DNA from 4 places in the Elizabethkingia bruuniana genome. Region 2 is predicted to be linked to each of the others. Evidence: riboswitches for the same ligand, from Rfam matches in the RefSeq annotation. Region 2 holds a riboswitch; each other region holds the start of a gene.
What was found. Region 2 has a riboswitch for S-adenosylmethionine ahead of AYC65_RS19130 (SusC/RagA family TonB-linked outer membrane protein). Riboswitches for the same ligand answer to the same signal wherever they lie in the genome.
Positions count from the first base shown of each region.

Region 1: linked by a shared signal. The riboswitch ahead of AYC65_RS19720 (alpha/beta fold hydrolase) and the one ahead of AYC65_RS19130 (SusC/RagA family TonB-linked outer membrane protein) in region 2 are both predicted to bind S-adenosylmethionine.
Region 3: linked by a shared signal. The riboswitch ahead of AYC65_RS02055 (Na+/H+ antiporter NhaC family protein) and the one ahead of AYC65_RS19130 (SusC/RagA family TonB-linked outer membrane protein) in region 2 are both predicted to bind S-adenosylmethionine.
Region 4: linked by a shared signal. The riboswitch ahead of AYC65_RS11210 (TonB-dependent receptor plug domain-containing protein) and the one ahead of AYC65_RS19130 (SusC/RagA family TonB-linked outer membrane protein) in region 2 are both predicted to bind S-adenosylmethionine.

Region 1 covers NZ_CP014337.1:4,224,387-4,228,697, reverse strand. The annotation lists gene thrA (bifunctional aspartate kinase/homoserine dehydrogenase I) at 1-534, opposite strand, end outside; gene AYC65_RS19720 (alpha/beta fold hydrolase) at 536-1,501, opposite strand; SAM riboswitch class I at 1,564-1,665, opposite strand; gene AYC65_RS19715 (OsmC family protein) at 1,838-2,260, opposite strand; gene AYC65_RS19710 (glucose 1-dehydrogenase) at 2,393-3,202, shown strand; gene AYC65_RS19705 (MGH1-like glycoside hydrolase domain-containing protein) at 3,302-4,311, shown strand, end outside.
Region 2 covers NZ_CP014337.1:4,097,044-4,101,354, forward strand. The annotation lists gene pckA (phosphoenolpyruvate carboxykinase (ATP)) at 1-1,530, shown strand, start outside; gene AYC65_RS19125 (type II 3-dehydroquinate dehydratase) at 1,612-2,022, opposite strand; SAM riboswitch class I at 2,330-2,425, shown strand; gene AYC65_RS19130 (SusC/RagA family TonB-linked outer membrane protein) at 2,509-4,311, shown strand, end outside.
Region 3 covers NZ_CP014337.1:436,347-440,657, forward strand. The annotation lists gene ffh (signal recognition particle protein) at 1-110, shown strand, start outside; gene AYC65_RS02045 (TM2 domain-containing protein) at 158-433, shown strand; gene mgrA (L-glyceraldehyde 3-phosphate reductase) at 482-1,444, opposite strand; SAM-I-IV-variant riboswitch at 1,589-1,684, shown strand; gene AYC65_RS02055 (Na+/H+ antiporter NhaC family protein) at 1,737-3,071, shown strand; gene AYC65_RS02060 (pentapeptide repeat-containing protein) at 3,326-3,898, shown strand; gene AYC65_RS02065 (GNAT family N-acetyltransferase) at 3,936-4,311, shown strand, end outside.
Region 4 covers NZ_CP014337.1:2,404,165-2,408,475, reverse strand. The annotation lists gene AYC65_RS11220 (peptide MFS transporter) at 1-1,254, shown strand, start outside; gene AYC65_RS11215 (thioredoxin family protein) at 1,287-1,820, shown strand; SAM riboswitch class I at 1,894-1,989, shown strand; gene AYC65_RS11210 (TonB-dependent receptor plug domain-containing protein) at 2,054-4,311, shown strand, end outside.

The DNA.
Region 1 (4,311 bases), 130 kb from region 2:
AACCGGAATAGCTCCGTTGCTATAGAACTCCTCGAACGCAGCTTGTGCATTTTTTTCAGAGATTTCGTCTTTAGGAATAGCATTACCAAAACGATCATCAGTAATCAAGAAACTCCGGGCATCTACAAACTTGGCAGAAAGTCCTTCATTGATAAGAACCTGCACCAATGTTTTAGCCGAAATAACTTCACCAAAGCTTAGTACCTCATCTTTGGTTTTCAAAGAATAATCCTTTAACAACTTAACACCTGCAAAGAAGTTTTTCAGATTATGGAAATCAGTATCCAGAATATCCTGTTGTTGCGGAATTGCTTTTAACTGATTTTCCTTAAAGTTAATCCAGTCTTCTTCTTCCCACTGTCCGTTTCTGGCATTTTCCAATAACGCAATCAGCTCATCTGTCGCATTTCCTCTTGCAGAAACTACTACACAAATATCTTCTTCATTCGCTTTTTTATGCTTGATAATTTCTAATGTCTTTTCCAGACCTAATCCGTTTGCCAGAGATTTTCCTCCAAATTTTAAAACCTTCATGTTACTTTTTAAATATATTGTGTAAGATGTTATTCAATTGTTCGTATTCCATCAAGAAAGCATCGTGCCCATGAACAGAGTTTATGATGAAATGCTTTATGTTATTTTTTATTTTAATCAGCTCAGTATATGTCTGGTGATCTTCCGATGCCGGAAAGAATAGATCACTGTCTACTGAAACGATAAATATATTTGCTTTTATGGCCGCTAATTGTTCGAAAGACGCACTGTTTACCTCAACGGTTTCAATAGTCGAAAGAAGTTGATTCATCATACTATAAGCGGACAATGTAAATCTTTCATTAAGCCTCTCTCCATGAAAGTTAAGCCAGTCTTCAGACTTTCTAAGTTCCTTATCTTCATGGATTTTATTACCAAATCTTTCGTTTAAAGATTGCGGCGTTCTGTAGCAAAGCATCGCGTGAATACGTGCTTTTTGTAAAGGCTTATCGGATTGTGTAAGTAAAAAATCCTGAACCAGACATTGTGCATATAACCAATCTGAGGTTTTCCAGTCTGTCGCTACCGGAATGAAATTCTGAGCCAGAGTATTATTCAACCCCAACATTTCCCAACCTATTCCTCCTCCTAATGATCCGCCAATAATAGCATAGAGTTCGTTAATATTCAGCACTTCTAATCCTTGCAGGAATAATCGTGCAATATCTTTAGTTACAAAATCTTTAGGATTGTCTATTAGAAAACCATCATATCCGTTACCGGGAATATTAAATGCCAGAATTGTATAAGTGTTGGTATCTACGGGTTTCCCTTCACCAATAGCTTCTTTCCACCAACCCAATTCTCCGGTTACTGCAGAATTTCCGGTTAAGGCATGATTGACTAACACTACAGGAGCCGTATACAAATCTTGTCCGAAAACCTCATAGGTTAATGGAATATCATATACTTTCCCTGATTGGGTAGTAAAGTTTTTAATATTAATGGTTTTAAGATAATCTTTCAATTTTATATTTTTTGATCCTATAAAATTGAAAATGCCCAGAAAAGGCTGAAAGAAATTCAGTAACGTTATCTATCCCATAGTGGTAGAATGTAGCACCTTCTTCGGCAAGCGAAGGGTTGCTAAGGCGTCATAGGGTCTATTCCCTCGGCCTTTCCTGATAACATTTTCAATCGTGTTAAAGAACTAATCTTGGCTGCAAAGATACAAACAATATGGATTTTTGCAAAAAAAAGATAAAAATACTTGTTAATTGTCCATAACAAGTAATGGGCAATAAGTAATTCTAAAAGTATTAATCACCTATTGCCCATTATTGTTTTAGTACGAGATGTATTTCTATTTTGTTGAAGTTCCGTTTACCAAAACTTCCCAGGTAACTTTAATTTGTGGATCAAGCGATTTAGAAACCGAGCAATATTTCTCAAAAGAAAGTTCAGCAGCTCTGTTTGCTTTTTTACCGTCAATCTCTCCTTCCAGTTTGAATATTACATGAATGTTACGGAAAGGCTTAGCATCCTCTACCTGTACACGTTCTCCCTCTACATCAGCAGAAAAAGAGGTAATTTCCTGTCTCTGTTTCTTCAGAATAGAAACCATGTCTATACTACTGCATCCGGCCAATGCCATTAGCACTGATTCCATTGGGCTAACTCCCTGTGGATCGTCTTCAGACGTATTATCTAAAATAATTTTATGCCCTCTCTGATTGGTTAATTCAAACAGATAATTATCATCAATTCTGTTCAGTTCTATTTTCATTATTTAAGATTTTTTAAAATTCTTTTTGATGAACAAATTTATACATTTGTTATGGTATTTGGTATCCAAATTTTGCATACGGTTTGTAAAATTGTATCTCAGACCTCACCAACAAACACAAATTATAAAAATATGGAACAGAAGCTCCAAAATCAAATTGCTATTATTACGGGTGCCAGCAGTGGTATCGGTAGTGGCATCGCCAAATGTATTGCAGCATCGGGTGCTACAGTTATTATCAATCACTCATCTCAATCATCTAAGCCTGCTGCCGAGGCAATTTTAAAAGAAATTACTGATGATGGTGGCTCCGGAATAACTTATCAGTGTGATGTAAGTAAAGAAGATGAAGTTATAAAAATGTTTCAGGATGTTATTGCGCAATATGGTACCGTGGACATCCTGATCAACAATGCCGGGGTGCAGAAAGACGCAAAGTTTACAGATATGACTCTCCAGCAATGGCAACAAGTTATAGACATTAATCTTACCGGGCAGTTTCTTTGTGCCCGTGAAGCCATCAGAGAATTTTTAAGAAGAGACATAGACCCTGCAAAATCCGTAGCAAGAGGAAAAATAATCCACATCAGCAGCGTTCACGAAATTATTCCCTGGGCCGGGCACGCTAATTATGCAGCCAGTAAGGGTGCTATAAGAATGCTGATGCAAACTCTGGCTCAGGAATATGGAGCTGATAAAATAAGAGTAAACAGCATATGTCCCGGAGCAATTCAGACTCCTATTAATACCAATGCGTGGAATACTCCGGAAGCATACAATTCACTGATGAACCTTATACCCTATAACAGGATCGGAAAACCTGAAGACATTGGGAAACTGGCAGTTTTTCTGGCTAGTGATGACTCGGATTACATCACTGGTGCCAGTATTTTTATAGACGGTGGTATGACCACTTTTGAAAGCTTTTCAACCGGAGGATAACTTTAAGTACGAGTAGGTATTATGAAGTTAGAAAAAGTATTAATAACTTTATAATTAACGACTTGAGACTAACTACTATGATGAACTATAAATAAAAACATGACACAAGAATATAACCGATTAAAAAATCCTGACTGGAAAATATGGGGCCCTTATGTAAGTAACAGACAATGGGGAACAGTACGGGAAGATTATAGTGCAAATGGTGATGCATGGAACTATACGGGACATGACTCAGCTGAAGCATTAACATTCCGCTGGGGAGAAGAAGGCATTGCAGGAATAAGTGATCAGGATCAGACTTTATGTTTTGCCTTAGGCTTCTGGAATCACCGGGATAAAATGATAAAAGAACGTTTCTTTGGACTAAGTAACAGCCAGGGGAATCATGGTGAAGATATAAAAGAACTTTTCTATTATCTGGAAAGCAGCCCTACGCACAGCTATATGAAGATGCTTTACAAGTATCCGCAGAATGCCTTCCCTTACGAGGATCTTATAACAACTAACAGGAATAGAGGAAAGGCCGAACGGGAATATGAAATTATAGATACAGGTATTTTTGATAACAATGAATATTTTGACATTACAATAGAATATGCTAAAGCCGATATTCATGATATTCTGATTCAAATCACTGTTGAGAATAAAGGACCGAAAGAAGCTCCACTGAGTATTTTCCCAACATTATGGTTTCGGAATACCTGGTGTTGGGGATACGACAATTACAAACCTGAGCTTTCGGTAGATTTTAACGGAATTAAAGTTGATCATCAGGAAATACTGATTAAAAAGTTATTTACTGAAATACCTTGTGAAAGCATGTTTTGTAATAATGAAAGTAATACAGAAAGGCTTTATCAGTGGAATGATTCTGAACCTTTTGCCAAAGACGGAATCAATCAGTATATTCTGACAAACAATACAGCAACTATTAATCCTGAGAAGAAAGGAACAAAGGCAGCTTTAAAGATTGAAACGTCTTTACTTCCTGGGGAAAAGAAATCCTGGCGTTTCCGGTTAGGTACCGAGCAGGAAAATCCTTTCGCAGATTTTGATCAGATATTCGGAGACAGGGTAACAGAAAATGAAGATTATTATAATCAGCT
Region 2 (4,311 bases):
TCTCCAGAAGAACTGGTACAGGAAACTGTTAATCTCAAACAGGGTTTTGTTGCAAAATCTGGCGCTTTAGCAATTAACACAGGAGAATTTACAGGACGTTCTCCTAAAGACAGATTCATCGTAAAAGATGAAGTTACTGCAGACAGAGTATGGTGGGATGGAAAAGTAAACCTTCCTTTTGACAGTGAAAAATTTGATGCATTATATGACAGAGTAGCAGAATATGCTTCCGAGATTCCTTTATATGCAAGAGAAGCGTTCGCTGTTGCAGATAAGCGCTACCAGGTAAAAATTACTGCAGTTACCGAATTCCCTTGGTCTAATCAGTTTGTATATAATATGTTTATCCGCCCTACGGTAGATGAACTTGAATCTTTTGGTGAAACCGACTGGTTGATTCTTTGTATACCAAGCTTTAAAGCAGATCCGGAAAGAGACGGAACAAGACAACATAATTTCTCTATTCTTAATTTCAAGAGAAAGATTGCTCTGATCGGTGGTTCAGCTTATACCGGTGAAATGAAAAAAGGTATTTTCTCTGCACTTAACTTTACACTACCTGTTCAGCAGAATGTATTGCCAATGCACTGTTCAGCTAATGCCGGAGCAGATGGAGAAACAGCTATTTTCTTTGGTCTGTCAGGTACTGGTAAAACAACCCTTTCAGCAGATCCTAACAGAAAACTAATCGGTGATGATGAACACGGATGGACTCCGGATAATACTGTATTCAATATTGAAGGTGGATGTTATGCTAAAGCTATTGACCTTTCTGCAGAGAAAGAACCAGATATCTATGGTGCAATAAAGCCAGGTGCTATTCTTGAAAATGTATTTTTTGATGAGAATGGTGAGGCAGATTATACAAACGACAGCATTACACCTAATACACGTGTAAGCTATCCGATTGATTTTATTAACAATATTCAGGTTCCTTCTATCGGAAAGAATCCTAAAAATATTTTCTTCCTGACATTTGACGCATTTGGTGTATTGCCTCCAATCTCTAGACTTACTCCGGAGCAGGCAGCATATCACTTTATTTCAGGATATACTTCCAAAGTTGCAGGTACTGAGGTTGGAGTAACAGAACCACAAACTACATTCTCTGTATGTTTCGGTGCTGCGTTTATGCCTCTTCACCCAACTGAATATGGGAAAATGTTATCTGAAAAAATAAAAAGTGCAGATGCAAAAGTTTGGTTGGTAAATACAGGCTTCAATGGTAAAATGAAGCGTATGAGCCTTAAAGATACAAGGGCTCTTATCTCCGCTGCATTAGATGGTAAATTAAATGATGTAGATTACAAAGAAAGTCCTATCTTTAAGGTACAGATTCCTGTATCATGTGAAGGTGTTTCCGACGAGTCTATGTTGCTGCCGGAAAACAGCTGGGATTCTTACGATGCTTATATTGAGAAAGCAAGATCTTTGGCATCAGCTTTCCATAAAAACTTCGAAAGATTCGATGATATTAAAGATGAAAGCATCTTAGCAGGAGCTCCAAGAAAAGAAGCAGAAGTGATTTAAGATAAACTTTTCTTAAGTTAAGAATCCTCAGTTAATTTTAACTGAGGATTTTTTGTTTGTATTTGTAAAAGTAGATGTCTTTTAGTGGAGTAAGTGCAATAAAGCCAGTCTGTATCCCTTCATTCCAAATCCTGAAAGAATAGCATCGGTATATGTTGCTGTTACCGATTTCTGACGAAATTCCTCACGCTTGTATATGTTGCTGATATGAACTTCTATTTTAGGCTTTCGAATATTTTTAAGGCAATCAGCCAAAGCATAAGAATAATGGGTGAAAGCTCCAAAGTTAACAACAAGGGCATCGAAATCATCTTCTTGTATTTTGTTGATAAGCTCCCCTTCAATATTTGACTGGTAATACAATATCTCATCCTGAACAAATTCTTGTCTCAGCTCTTGTAGATAGTCCTCCATAGAGGTTGTTCCATATATTTCAGGCTCCCTTGTTCCCAAAAGGTTTAGGTTCGGGCCGTTGACAATTAATATTTTCATAGGATAAATTTAGATGTTTTTACAAAAACAACCAAAATCCAATACCTATTATGTATTAATGAGGCTAAAAACCTGAAATTAACTGTAAATAACATGCTGTGTTCACCTATTACTAACGATCGTTTGTTAAATACTTATTTTACATGATATTTATCAGTTTTCAATTTTATTGGATTTTCCTCATTGCTTTATTTAACAGTATTTTATGAATTTTTCAATTTCTATTTAGTTAAAATTCTTAACAAATCTAAAAATCTACTTGTTTGATAGATGTTATGTTTATAACTTTGTCGCATAATTATAACCAAGCTTATAAAGAAAGATGGAGGGAACTGACCCAATGATATCTTGACAACCTGCTCGATGCAAGGTGTTACATTCAGCCTTTAAGGAAAGATAAGCAATAGGTATTTTGTATTTATAAATGCCCTTTGCTGTCTATTATGCAAAGGGAATTTTTTTGATAGATAATTAAAAAATATTAATATGTTTATAAAATCAGCAATAGAAGCTAATATTAGAATACCGATAGGGGTAGCGGTATTCTTCCTGGGGGTTTCAGGGATCTATGGTCAGAATACAAAAGGGAAGAAAGACTCTCTTCGGGAAAAAGAAATTGATGAAGTAGTAGTAGTTGCTTATGGAAAGGCAAAGAGATCCAGCTATACTGGATCTGTGGCAACAGTTTCCGGCAGCAAAATTGAAACCAGACCAATTACCAACATTACCAAAGCTTTGGAAGGGCAGGTTCCTGGATTACAGGCTGTGAGTGCTTCAGGGCAACCAGGTGAAACAGCGGCAATCAGAATTAGAGGGATTGGTTCTATAAGTGCATCCAGTTCTCCGCTTTATGTAGTGGACGGTATTCCTTATGATGGAAATATAAATGCTATAAATCCTAATGATGTAGAATCTATCAGTGTGCTAAAAGATGCAACGGCAAGTGCGCTGTATGGCTCCAGAGGTGCAAATGGGATTATTGTAATTACCACTAAATCCGGAAAAAAAGGAGAGTCAAAAATTAACTTCAATATTAGCCAGGGATTTTCCGGGCGTGCTGTAAAAGATTATAAGCAGGTAAATACAGATCAGTACTTTCAGTTATACTGGGAAGCTCTAAGGAACGGTTATGTATCCCCTAAAATTTCTCAGAGCCAGGCGGCACAAATGGCAACAGACAATCTTATTTCCAGTTTAGGGATTAATCCATACGGTCCTGCTTATCCTAAACCGGTTGGTCTGGATGGTAAATTGTTGCCAGGAGCTACCGCTTTATGGAATGATGACTGGCGCGACGTGTTACAAAGAACTGCATCAAGAAGCCAGGTGGATTTAGACTTAAGTGGAGGTAATGAAAAAGGAAACTATTTCTTCTCCCTGGGTTATTTGGATGAGAAAGGGATGGCTATAGAATCCGGATTTAAAAGATACAGTGCCAGGTTAAAAGTAAACTCACAAGTGAAAAGCTGGTTGAATGCCGGAGCCAACTTAAGCTACGTTAATACGCTTCAGCAGGCACCACCTGCATCGGATTCCAGAACAGACAATGTGATAAATGCTGCCAGGGTAATCCCTTCATTCTATCCTTATTATGAAAGGAATGAAAATGGAAGCTATGTTTTGGATAAAAATGGAAACAGAATATACGATTTTGGTAAATACAGACCTACCAGTGCTTTACAGAATGAGAACGCAGCAGCAACACTTCCTCTGGATAAAAATGAAAGAAAAATTGATAATTTCTCTGGTAAAGGATTCTTAGAATTTATTTTCCTTCCGGAACTTAGATTCAAATCAAGCTTGTCTGTGGATTTAGTAAGTCTTAATACACATTATTACACCAACCTACTTTTAGGGCAAGGAAAAGAAACTGGTGGGTCCGTATCCAAAAGTAGTGACAGAACGCTTTCTTATACAACCAGTAATATTTTAACCTACGATAAAAAATTTGGACAGCACCATTTTAATGTATTGGCAGGACAAGAATTTTACCAGTATGAGTATCAGGTTATTTCAGGTAACAGAAGTCAGTTCTCTCTGCCGGGATATTATGAGCCAGATGCCGCAGCACTATTAGGTGGATTTAGCGGAAATAGTGATAAGAGATCATTATTGAGTTTCTTAGGTAAAGTGGAATATGATTATCAGAATAAATATTTCCTGGCCGGATCAGTAAGAGCAGACGGATCTTCAAGATTCTCTCCTAAAAATCGTTGGGGAACATTTTGGTCAGTTGGTGGATCCTGGAAACTTTCGAGCGAAGATTTTGTGAAGAATCTGAACTTTTTT
Region 3 (4,311 bases), 770 kb from region 2:
TGGGTAAAATGATGAAGATGATGCAGGGACCTCAAGGAAAACAGTTAATGGCTATGATGGGCAAAGGTATGCCGGGAATGGGTGGCGGAATGCCTGGATTTGGTAAATAAAACAGCAAATAATTAATTATTAAATAATAAACACAAGTATTAAAATTATGGAAGAGACAACACAACAAAACTACAATCAACAAGTACCTTATAAGTCTGAAAAGAAAGTTGCAGCAGGCGTTTTAGGTATTTTAATTGGAAGCTTGGGAATACATAAATTCTATTTAGGATATACTAAAGCAGGAATTATTCAACTTATAGCTACATTTGTTACATGTGGTATTGCAAGTGTGATTGGTCTTGTAGAAGGTATTATCTATTTGACTAAATCTGATGAGGAGTTCGACAGAACTTACGTTCAAGGTAAAAAAGAGTGGTTCTAATTTAACCTTACCACTTAAAAATAAAAATAGCCTGAGGAAAACCTCAGGCTATTTTGTTTTCAGTATTTCTTCAATTTGTTGTAATTCATTTTGGGAAAAATCCAGATTGTTAATGCTTTCCAGATTTTGCTGTAGTTGCTCAACCGAACTAGCTCCAACAAGTACAGATGTTACTCTGTTATCTTTCAATAGCCATGCAATAGCCATTTGTGCCAGTGTCTGTTCTCTTTCCTGTGCCAGATTATTCAGAGCTGTAATTTGTTGTAATCTTTCTTCGGTAATATCATTCTTCTGCAGAAAGCCATGACTTTTTGCTGCACGAGAGTTTTCCGGAATACCTTTTAAATAACGATCTGTTAATAATCCCTGAGCCAGAGGAGAAAAAGCAATACACCCAATACCATTATCTTCCAATACATCGAGTAGACCTTCCTCTGTCCACCGCACAAACATAGAGTATTTAGGCTGATGTATAAGACATGGTGTACCTAATTCTCTTAATATATTAGCTGCTTGCTGCGTTTGTTCAGCGCTATAATTAGAAATTCCGGCATATAAAGCTCTTCCGCTGCGAACTGCAAAATCCAATGCCTGCATAGTTTCTTCTATTGGCGTTTCAGGATCCGGACGGTGAGAATAGAATACATCTACGTAATCCAGATTCATACGTTTCAGGCTCTGATCCAGACTGGATATAAGATATTTTCTGGAGCCCCAGTCACCATAAGGACCATCCCACATAGTATAACCAGCTTTAGTAGAAATGAACAGCTGATCTCTGAGAAAGCCATTAAAATTTCTGCTAACGATTTTCCCGAAGTTTTCTTCGGCAGATCCGGGTACGGGACCATAATTGTTTGCCAGGTCAAAATGAGTGATTCCTTTATCAAAAGCCGTCTTGATAATAGCCTCAGCTGTAGAGAAGACATCTACAGATCCGAAGTTATGCCATAATCCCAATGATATTGCGGGCAGTAATACACCACTTCTGCCACATCTGTTATATTTCATCGTTATTTTTTATCAAAGTTATGTTTTTTAGTCTACATTCTACAAGGCTATGGACAATCATTTTGGTAAGTGAGGGCATCGTTTTTCTTATGACATTCTCAAATTATTTTTCACTTTTTAAATTAAAAATTTATATTTGCACTCTAAAATTATCAAGAACCCCAAAATTTGGGTAGCAACCTGCAACAATAAGCAAGGTGCTAAAATCGATAAGCCGTTTCCGGAAAAAATGTTGAAATCATCCCTATTTTCTGAAAGTGTGCTGATCAAAATAATTAAAAAATTAGATTGAATGACGACACAAAAGAGCACATCTTTACGATCACTAATCCCGTTTCTTATCTTTATTCTGGTGTTTCTGGGAGCCGGAATTTATTACAATGATTTTTATGCATTGCCATCGCCTATAGCTATTGTTGTAGGAATAATATCAGCCTTCATTATAATTAAAGGAACAATTAAAGAAAAAACATCCACCTTTCTGGAGGGCTGTGGAGATCGGAATATTCTTACCATGTGTATTATTTATATACTGGCAGGAGCTTTCGCTACTGTATCCAAATCAATAGGAAGTGTAGATGCTATTGTAAATATTGGAATCAATAACCTTTCACCACAATATTATCCGGCAGGTATTTTCTTTGTTGCTTCATTTTTGTCAATAGCTTCCGGAACATCAGTCGGGACAATTGTAGCATTGGGTCCAATTGCTGTCGGACTTTCCAATGCAGGTGGCTGTGATATCAATGTTGTAGGAGCAGCATTATTAGGAGGAGCCATGTTTGGGGACAATTTATCTATTATTTCGGATACTACTATTGCTGCCACTCAGATTTTAGGTTGTGATATGCGGGACAAATTCCGGAATAATATAGGCTTTGCTCTTCCAGCAGCTATTATAGCATTCTTTATTTATATTTACGTAGGAGCAGGAACTAACGAAGTTGCACATAATACTACTCCTGTAAGTTTGTCCTCTGCTGTACTTGTTATTCCTTACCTCGCTGTCATTGTACTGGCATTTTTCGGACTGGATGTATTTTTGGTACTGATTATAGGTATTGTACTGAGCGGTATTTTTGGTTTCATTTACCATGATTTTAGTTTTCTGGATTTTGGTAAGAAGATATATGAAGGTTTTACCAGTATGACTGAGATATTCCTACTTTCCTTACTTACAGGAGGACTGGCAGCTATGGTTGAAAAAGCCGGAGGAATAGATAATCTTTTAAGACTGATACGAAGCAAAATAAACGGGCCAAAATCTGCATTGTTAGGAATAGGAACCTTTGTAGGTGTTACAGATGCTGCAACAGCAAATAACACCATTTCTATTGTTATTACCGGTAAAGTGTCCAAAAAGATTACTGAAGAATATAAAATCAGACCAAGAGTAACAGCCTCTATTTTAGATACATTTTCATGTTTTGTACAGGGAATTATTCCTTATGGTGCACAGATACTTATTCTTACAGGTTATAGCAAGAATACAATCAGCTATCCGGAATTACTGAAGAACAGTTTCTATCTTTTCTTACTCCTCATAGCAGTGTTTATTTATATTTATGTCGGAAATATCAAGGAAGACAAAGCAGGCACGGATAATTTAAATATTGCAAAAAATTAACATTGATTCATACCAACGGAATATTTTTTTTCTTAACTTTAAGATGTTGAAAATAAGAAAGTGAAATTATTCATCGACATAATTGTATTTGAGAATATAAATTTTGAAAAAAATTAAGGTTTGCACGTCGGCAAACCTTTTTTATTTTGTTGAACCAAAAAAAATGAGATGTTTTGATCTGGAAGTGCAGCCTGTATAGGTTGCACTTTTCTTTGGTAATTTGCTAACTTGTGACTTCTTAAAATTTCTGGCCAATGTCTGTTTACGAATTAGATAAAACTTTCGAAAAGATCAACTTTAAAGAAACTCCTTTGCCAAAAGGTGATTATGAATTTTGCACCTTTAGTAACTGTGATTTTTCCGAAACAGATTTATTTTCGGTTTCGCTTGCAGAGTGTCAGTTTGTGAATTGTAATTTTAGCCTTACAAAATTTGGAAGGACTAGCTTCAAGGATGTAAAGTTTAATGACTGCAAACTTATGGGACTGCATTTCGAAAACTGTAATCCTTTTGGTTTATCTTTTCGTTTTGAGGATTGTCAGATTTTACATTCTTCCTTTTATCAGCAAAATATTGCCAAAACGCTGTTCAAAAACTGCAGAATTATAGAGACTGATTTTACTGAGACCAATCTTTCCTATGTTGTTTTTGATAATAGTGATCTGTCTGGGTCTGTATTTTCAGGAAGTATATTAGAGCGGACAGATTTCCGAACAGCAAAATACTTTTCTGTTGATTTGTCAAAAAATAAAGTTAAAAAGGCAAAGTTTTCAGCACACAACCTTGTCGGCTTATTGGATAACTACGATCTGGAAATTGATTCTTGAGAAAGCTTTGCTTATCTTTGTTACAAACAGATTATTTATGGAACATCAATTTTTCAGAAAACTGGATGAAGGACAAATAGAAGATATGGTAACGATGATGCGTGAGTTTTATGCAATCGATCAATACCCTTTCAACGAAGATCTTACCAGATCTAACTTCCACCAGTTTGTACAAAATCCGGATTTGGGAAGTGCTTTTGTTATGTACAACGAAGGAAATGAGGTGATTGGATATGTAATTCTGACTTATATATTCAGTTTTGAGTTCGGAGGAAGAATAGCTTTTCTGGATGAACTTTTCCTGAACGAGAAAGCAAGAGGTAAAGGCTATGGAAAACTGGCTGTAGATTTTGTAAAAGATTTTGCCAAAGATCAGGGTTTAAAAGTAGTCATGCTGGAAATTGAAAGGCATA
Region 4 (4,311 bases), 1.7 Mb from region 2:
TTCTGGGGAGGTTCTTTAATGATTGTTGGAAGTATACTTCTGGCAATAGATCCCCACAAATTTTTCTTTTTCGGATTAGCCTTCATCATTATCGGAACTGGTTTTTTCAAACCAAATATTTCTACAATGGTAGGAGAGCTTTATAAAGATGGAGACCACCGTACAGATGCTGGTTTCTCTTTATTTTATGCCGGAATTAATCTGGGCGCTTTTCTGGGAGGTTATGTTTGTGTAGCTATAGGGAAAGGTTATATGCTTTCTTCCGTAATCGAGGAACCGCACCGTTGGAATGTAGCTTTTGGTTTGGCAGCTATAGGAATGTTAGCCAGTCTTATCAATTTTAATTTTACAAAGCGTCGCTTAGGACCAATTGGATTACAACCAGGGCATCCTGATGCTATTGTAAAAACAAAACCGTTGCCTAAATGGGCAGAATATGCTGTATATGGAGGAACATTATTATTCATTCCTCTTATTCAGATTATGGTTTCCAAAACCGAGTATACCGATTATTTTATGTACACAATCGGGCCACTAACTTTAATCTACTTGTTTTATGAGATGACCAAAGTTACGGTTGCTGAAAGAAAGAAATTAATTGCAGCTTTAGTATTTATTATCTTCTCCATTATTTTCTGGGGAATTTATGAGCAGAGCGGAGGCTCTATGAGTATTTTCGCAGCTAAAAACCTGAATGATTCTTTGCTGGGTATTACAGCAGATCCCAACGGAGTAAATAATTCGGGAGGAGCTTTCTTTATTATTTTATTGGCACCTTTATTCGGGTTATTATGGCTGTGGTTAGGTAAAAAAAGAGTTGAACCCAATACGATTATCAAATTTGGACTAGGTTTTATATTTTTAGGATTAGGGTATTATGTATTATTTGCGACAAGATTCTTTTCTGTTAATGGAGTTTCTTCTCTTAATATATTTACTCTGGCATTATTGGTTATTACATTTGGTGAGCTTTGTTTGTCACCAATAGGATTATCGATTATGACAAAATTATCCCCGGCAAGGCTGCAAGGGATTATGATGGGGATGTGGTTCCTGGCTTCTGCATATGGTCAGTATGTTGCGGGACTTATTGGTGCAGGAATGGCTCAGGCTAAAGAAAATGCAGGACCGGCAGAATCATTAATGACTTATACAGAAGGATATAAAATGTTGGGAGTCTATGCATTAATTGCAGGTGTGGTACTGATTTTGATATCGCCATTGGTGAAAAAATTAATGCAGGAAGTGCGTTAATATATTCACAACAATGCCTAAATTTGAATAAGATGAAGAGAATAATTTTATTTTTCAGTATACTTTTTATAAGCTTTGGATATAGTCAGGTTAAATGGATGACGATGACTGATGCTATGGATGCTATGAAGAAAAAGCCTAAGAAGATTTTAATTGACTTTTATGCAGACTGGTGCGGGCCTTGTAAAATGATGGACAATCAGACTTATACAAACCCAATTATTTCTAAATTTATCAATGATAACTTTTATCCGGTAAAATTTAATGCTGAAGGGAAAGAAAAATTGTTTTTTAACGGAAGAGATTTTGACAATCCTAATTTTAAAAAAACACCGGGCAGAGGAGTGCAGCATGAGTTTGCAAGATTCATGAATATATACTCTTACCCATCTACGGTTTTTATGGACGAAGATTATATGCAGATTACAAATCTTATGGGGTTCTTTACCCCGAAAGAAATGGAACCCTATCTGAGCCTTATTTCTACAGAAGCTTATAAAACGATAAAGACAAGAGATGAATGGGATAGATTTCAGTCAAAGTTTAAGTCAAAAATAAAAGAATAAAATAACTCCTATCAGATTTGTAGTATTTTAGATTTTTTATATCTTTGTACCGAAATTATTTCACAGAATTAATAGCTTATTAAGAAAGACGGAGGGAACTGAACCTATGAAGTCTTGACAACCTGCCGAAAGGTAAGGTGTTACATTCAGCCGAAAGGGAAAATAAGTAAAGATATAATGCAATGCCTCATTAGCTTTACTAATGAGGTTTTTTAATCGAAAAATATTAGAATATGATAAAGAAAAACATTTTGACTGAAAAAAAATCCAGAGTTGTACTTACAGCTTCTGTTCTGTTTTTTGTCGGTTTTGGACAGGTATATGGGCAGGAAACAAAAAAGGACAGCCTTAAAGATAAAAATATTGATGAGGTTGTTATTGTAGGTTCACGTTCCGGAGGGCGCTCCAAAGCAGATAGCCCGGTTCCGGTGGATGTTTTCAATCTTAAAGAAACATCTTTAGTATTACCACAAACCAATATTAACCAAATTCTTAATGCTGTAGCACCATCTTTTACATCTACAGTACAAACCAATGCAGATGGTACTGACCATTTGGATCCGGCACAATTAAGAGGCCTGGGACCAGACCAGGTTTTGGTGTTGGTTAATGGTAAAAGACGACATACTTCAGCTTTAATCAATGTAAATGGTTCTCCCGGAAGAGGTACTGTAGGAACAGACCTTAATGCTATCCCTTCTTTTGCTTTAAGCAGAATCGAGGTATTGCGTGATGGTGCTTCTGCACAATACGGATCCGATGCTATTGCCGGGGTTATGAATTTACAGTTAAAAAGAGATACAGGGAAACTTACAGGACAGATTAGTTATGGCGGTTACTTAACAGATGCAGCCAAGAATCATACAGGCAACTGGGATGGTGATCAGATTCAGGTGGATTTAAACTATGGTGCTAAAGTGGGTAAAAAAGGAGGATTTGTTAATGTGACTTTTTCTTCCCAGTATCGTAATCCAACTTTCAGAGCAGGTGCTGAAAGCGGAAATATATACAATGCCTATAATGCTATTGAAAAGAGAGCTGCTGAAGGAGGTGTAAACCTTTCATCATATTTTACACGTATGGATCAGCTTAACAGCCAGCAACAGCAACAATTGATTGGAGTTATAAAACAGTATGCACAAAAAGTAAATTATTTTGATAATGCCTACCAGCAACAAATTCAGAATGCTGGTAATATTTCGACACTTCAGGGGCTTTTAGGAAATAATTATACAGATCAGGAATTAGCCTACAGAGGACAAGACAGACGTGACTTTAATATGTGGGTTGGGCAGTCCAAGCTGAACAACAATCAGATTTTTGTAAATGCTGAAATCCCGTTAAGTGATACCTGGAAAGTATATACATTCGGTGGCTATGGATACAGATACGGAACTTCGGGAGGTTTCTTTAGAAAGCCAAATCAGTCCAGAACATTTACAGGGCTTTATTTAGATGGTTATTTACCTAAGATTAATACAGATATACAGGATGTATCGCTTTCTGCAGGTGTAAAGGGAACATGGGATGGCTGGAATGTAGATTTTAGTAATACTTTTGGGCAAAACTCTTTTGATTATACAATTAGTAATACAGGAAATACCAGTTTAAGATTTAATTCTCCGAGTAAATTTAAAGCAGGGGGACTTAGATTTTTACAAAATACAATAAACCTGGACTTTAGTAAGAAGTTTGATGTTTTTGAGGGATTAAACTTTGCTTTTGGTGGTGAGCAAAGACATGAGAATTTTAAAATAAATGAAGGGGAGCCGGCTTCTTATCTAACCTATGATATTAATGGAAATCCGGTTACAGACTATGTAAATCAACTAAGACCAACAGACTTTTTTGGTAATGCATTGCCTGGAGGATCACAGGTATTTAGCGGATACAGAAGTGTGAATGCAGTAAGTAAAAATCGTAATTCTTATGCTGCCTATGCAGATGCAGAAGTTAACTTTACCAACTGGTTATTGGTAGACGGAGCTGTACGTTATGAAAATTATTCAGATTTTGGGAATACGGTAAATTTCAAGCTAGCTTCACGTATAAAGTTGACGAAGGATCTTAACTTTAGATTTGCTGGATCTACAGGATTCAGAGCGCCATCTATTCACCAGATTTATTATAATACAACATCCAGCTTATATGTTACAATACCTGGAAATCCAATAGGAGAAATTCAGGAAGTAGGAACATTTAGTAATGACTCTCAAATTGCAAGAGGTTTTGGCATACCGAAACTAAAGCAGGAAACCTCTCAATCTGTAAGTGCAGGATTTACCTATAAAATCCCGGCCTTAAACCTGAATATTACAGCTGATGGCTATTGGATTAAAGTAAAGAACAGAATTGTACTTACAGACTTATTTTCTAAGTTTAAAGGAACAAATCTTACTCCTGAACAACAAGAAGTAAACAACACTATGAATGCTTTAGGTGTTGATGGAGCTCAGTTTTTTGCTAATGCTATAGATACTGAGACCCGTGG